One region of the uncultured Alteromonas sp. genome, then DNA from elsewhere that is predicted to be linked to it. Evidence: predicted binding sites of a transcription regulator. Region 1 holds the regulator's gene; the other holds the start of a gene.
What was found. Region 1 encodes FliA, which starts transcription of late flagellar genes. Its sites were predicted from a motif close to CTAAAGNTNNNNNNNNNNNNGCCGATA; they were not measured.
Positions count from the first base shown of each region.

Region 1 (2,413 bases):
AGCGAATACCCAATATGCTGCATTACAACGTATTATAGATGCGTACGAAGGGGTGGAACTTAGCGGTTGTATCTTTACAAAGCTTGATGAGTGCTACTCTCTAGGCGAAGTGCTTAGCGCAGCGGTGGAGTACCAGTTACCTGTCAGTTATGTAACAGATGGACAGAAAGTTCCTGAAGACATTAAGATTGCAGAAGCAAAATCTTTAGTATCTGCTGCTGCAAAGCTTTATAAAAAGTACGGTTTGAATCATACTACTAGTAACAATGTGGTTAAAACAGCACGAGCAGTATGATTGATGATCAAGCGAGTAGCTTACGAAAAATGAAGCAATCACGATTAATCAAAGTTATCGCCGTCACCGGAGGTAAAGGTGGCGTTGGTAAAACAAATATTACGCTAAACACAGCTATTGCTATGGCAAAGCAGGGAAAGCGGGTAATGGTATTGGATGCAGACTTAGGTCTGGCCAATGTGGATGTAATGCTAGGATTGCGAGTAGAGAAAAACCTCTCCCACGTATTATCTGGTGAGTGTACCTTGGACGATGTTCTCGTTACGGGTCCTCACGGTATAAAAATAGCACCAGCCACATCAGGTTCTCAATCAATGGCAGAGCTATCACCAACGCAGCATGCAGGACTCATAAGAGCATTCAGCGAGTTGCGCACGCCCATTGATGTGCTTATTGTGGATACCGCAGCGGGTATTTCCGATATGGTGCTAAGCTTCTCCAAAGCCTCCCAAGATATTATGGTGGTAGTGTGTGATGAGCCCACTTCACTTACCGATGCCTATGCATTAATTAAAATTCTTAACCGAGAACACGGTGTCTTTCGCTTTAAAGTGGTCGCTAACATGGTCCGCGATGTTAGAGAAGGTCAGGAACTTTTCAGCAAATTATCTAAAGTAACAGGGCGATTCTTAGATGTTGCGCTAGAATTGGTAGCAATAGTTCCTTTTGACGAGAACATACGCCGAGCAGTACGTAAGCAAACGTCAATTGTAGATGCTTATCCAAGTTCTCCGGCAGCAGTGGCGATTAGCCAGCTAGCAGCCAAAGCAGGATCATGGCCTATACCTGCGCAACCGGGTGGCCATTTAGAATTTTTTATTGAGCAACTAATAGCAGATAAAGCAGTAGGAAGTCAGCGTTGAATAGCAAAGCAGCCGCTTATCAACAGCAAACAGACAAGTCACAATTAGTTGAGCGTCACGCTTCGCTAGTGAAGCGGATAGCACACCACTTAATGGCGAGACTACCAGCCAGTGTTCTTGTCGATGATTTAATCCAGTCAGGTATGATTGGACTGCTAGAAGCTGCACGAAACTTTGACGGTTCCAAAGGGGCAAGTTTCGAAACCTTTGCAGGTATTCGTATTCGTGGCGCCATGCTTGATGAAATAAGAAAAGGTGATTGGACTCCTCGTTCCGTTCATAAAAACGGTAGGGCAATCACAGAAGCCATCTCTCAAGTTGAAGGTGAAACAGGCCGAGACGCGCGAGATGTAGATATTGCAGCTAAAATGAATGTTAGCATGCAAGATTATCATCAAATGCTGAACGAAGTGAATGCCGGAAAATTGGTGGGGATTGAAGACCTTGGGGTTTCTGAAGATGTCATTTCTACAGAAAAAAACCGAGGCAGCGACGCACCGTTAGAAGATTTGATGCAAGGGGCTTTCCAAAAAGCGCTAGCACATGCTATTACTACATTACCCGAACGGGAAGCGATTGTACTTTCTTTATACTATGATGAAGAACTGAATCTTAGAGAAATAGGCGAAGTTCTTGATGTTAGTGAATCGCGAGTAAGTCAAATTCATAGTCAGGCCATGTTAAAACTCAAATCACGAATGAAATCGTGGCAAGTTGACGAAGAATAGAAATTAATAACAATTAACCCCTCATTGGAGGCTATTTTGGATAAAAGTATGAAAATTCTCGTGGTTGACGATTTTTCTACCATGAGACGTATCATAAAGAACCTGCTAAAAGATTTGGGTTTTGCCAATATCCAGGAAGCGGACGACGGTAACACCGCGCTGCCTATGCTACAACAAGGTGATTTTGACTTTGTTGTAACAGATTGGAATATGCCAGGTATGCAAGGTATCGACTTATTACGCGCTATACGTGCCGACGATAAGTTGAAACACCTACCGGTTCTTATGGTGACAGCAGAAGCGAAGAAAGAACAAATCGTTGCCGCAGCGCAAGCTGGTGTGAATGGTTATGTTGTTAAACCTTTCACTGCCGCTACGTTGAAAGAAAAATTAGATAAAATCTTCGAACGTTTAGGTTGATCCAGACGCTCACCAGAGAAATGAGGTTTACTGGATGTCGACAAATGAAAGTGTCTCCATAACGCTCGAAGAAGCCAAAAAATTGGTAGCGTATCTTGAAGAGGGCG
Region 1 is NZ_CAXBMP010000002.1:156,955-159,367, reverse strand. It holds gene flhF (flagellar biosynthesis protein FlhF) at 1-295, shown strand, start outside; gene AAC006_RS02445 (MinD/ParA family protein) at 292-1,158, shown strand; gene AAC006_RS02440 (RNA polymerase sigma factor FliA) at 1,155-1,886, shown strand; gene cheY (chemotaxis response regulator CheY) at 1,923-2,306, shown strand; gene AAC006_RS02430 (protein phosphatase CheZ) at 2,341-2,413, shown strand, end outside.

Region 2 (2,413 bases), on a different contig from region 1:
TATGTGGGTAATCTACCGTATCGTGCAAACGAATCTGCGGTTAAAGAGTATTTTGGTAGTTTTGTCGAAGTACAGTCTGTCCGACTCATGAAGGATAGAAAAACTGGCAAGCGAAAAGGTTATGGCTTTATTGAAGTGATAACTAGCGACCTTGACCCAGTAATAGCGAAGACTAACGACTCAGTGTTCCAAGAGCGAACATTAAAAGTTAGACCAGCTAAAGACAAAGTAGAACAAGTATAAATTAAAAAACCTGGGCATGACCCAGGTTTTTTTTACTCTATTCTGAAGCCGCTTGCTGTGGCATCGCGTTTAATAAGTTTTGGTTAAACGTATGGAAACGATTTATAGCTGAAACTAAATCAGGTATTTGTACATCTTTCATTTCACTAATAATACCTGCAAGCAATGTATTGTAGTCATCTCCAGCGCCTAAGGTATTCTCGGCATTTTCGAACGTAGACATCATCTTTTCTAGATACTGTGCTATTGGGCTTACTACATTACCGTATTGGTTTTCAGCCTCACCTTCTTCACTGTAGTGCTTTACGTTCTCATAAGCCTTGACCATTTCGGTTTGTGTAGTGCGGTTTAACTGCAACGCATACCCAACTAACTCTTTGTCATCGAAACCTAAATTCAACGCTTGTTCGAACGCCTTATCCATATCCCCGCTATAAAAGGTATCGGCTAAGTCTTGTGCTTCACCCACAAGGTTTGCAATAGCTGTCATTTCATCTTCGTCTATTTCACCCTTTAACAAAAAGCTGATGCCACTTCGCTCAAAGTATTCATATTGAGATGACTGCTGCGCCACAACTGAATCTGTATTCGAACTAGACGCTTCAGCATCGTCATTCGCGGGTATATATAGCGAAGCCTGACTAGCAGCACTAAACTGTCTGATACTTTCAAAGCTAAGGTTTACTTCATCCCCATCTTTGGTTCGAATGAGCAAGCTTCCTGATTTAGCATCAGATGCAGATACCGCGTTAAGCTCGCTCACACTCACTGGATTCGGATTGAAGATATTCTGTTCTAAATCGTTAATGCCGCCGTCTATCATTTCACGGCTACGAGTAACACCTTCTTCAATCTCATCATTCATAAAACCTTCGAGATCTTTTTCAGCCATAGCGAAGCCACGACTTACGCCTTCACGGGCCTGACCAAATAACCCTTTTAGGGTATCGTCATCCGCACCACCATCAGCGGCACCTTGAATGACTCCGGTCACGAACCCAAGTACATTACGGGCAACTTTTTCGAAATCGAATAAGCTTTTATTTTCTTCGCCGTCTTCAGACTGCTTGCTTTCATTAGGGCGCTTACCATCAACAACCACATTTTGACTTAAGCTACCACTGAAGACCTTTAAGCCGATACTGGTCTGCGTGCTATTCACGGTGACCGTTGCTGAATGCTGTTTGGTAAACTCGGCTGCTTGCTGTAAGCCTTCCTGTTGAAGCTGCTTCTTTATAGCTTCATTCGGGTGAACCGATGCCTTTTCATCCACTTTCTGGTCGCCCATGAAAGCCTTAATTTGACTCACGTTCATAATTTGATCCTCACTATCCTCAATCAAGTTATCGGCACCAATCACGTATTGTTTAATTTTAATACGAAATTTTTGCTTCTGTGAGTTTTATCCGTTGCACATATAATATAAGGCACTACAATTCGCAGCCTTATTTAAATGATGTTCGGAGAACCACATGACAACCACCACTGCAAAAGACTATCAAGCTCAACTCGATGAGAAAGTGGATCGGTTAGGTACTCTTCTTACGCCGTTTAACGTACCGAGTCTGTCGGTGTATCCGTCTAAACCTGAAAACTACCGTATGCGGGCTGAGTTTCGTGTATGGCACGACGGTGACGATCTTTATCACATCATGTTCGATCAAGGTTCTAAAGAGAAGTACCGCGTAGATACATTTCCACCGGCTAGTGAAACCATTAACAAGGCAATGCAGCAATTAATTGATTATTTAAAGCCAAACGAGCTGCTGCGCAAAAAATTGTTTCAAATTGATTATCTAACTGGATTATCCGGTGAATTGGTTATTAGCTTGCTGTATCACAAGCCACTAGATGACGAATGGGAAGCACAAGCTGAACTACTTCGCACCTTTTTAGCTACCCAATTTACGGCTGTGAGTATTATTGGGCGAGCTCGAAAGCAAAAGCGCATTGTAGGGAACGACTTTATTATAGAGCGACTACCTATTAACGGCCGTGAGTTTGAATTCAAACATATTGAAAATAGCTTTACCCAACCTAATGCAGAAGTAAATTGCAGCATGATTGAATGGTCACTTGAATGCTCTGCTCCCCTAACTGGGGATTTACTAGAAATGTATTGTGGCGCCGGAAACTTCTCGATGCCATTGGCGGTTCACTTTGACAATGT
Region 2 is NZ_CAXBMP010000019.1:90,741-93,153, reverse strand. It holds gene AAC006_RS14650 (RNA-binding protein) at 1-243, shown strand, start outside; gene AAC006_RS14645 (DUF5610 domain-containing protein) at 281-1,558, opposite strand; gene trmA (tRNA (uridine(54)-C5)-methyltransferase TrmA) at 1,716-2,413, shown strand, end outside.
Region 2: AAC006_RS14645 (DUF5610 domain-containing protein) is a predicted target of FliA. The motif match lies at 1,588-1,614, and genes of this name have one in related genera.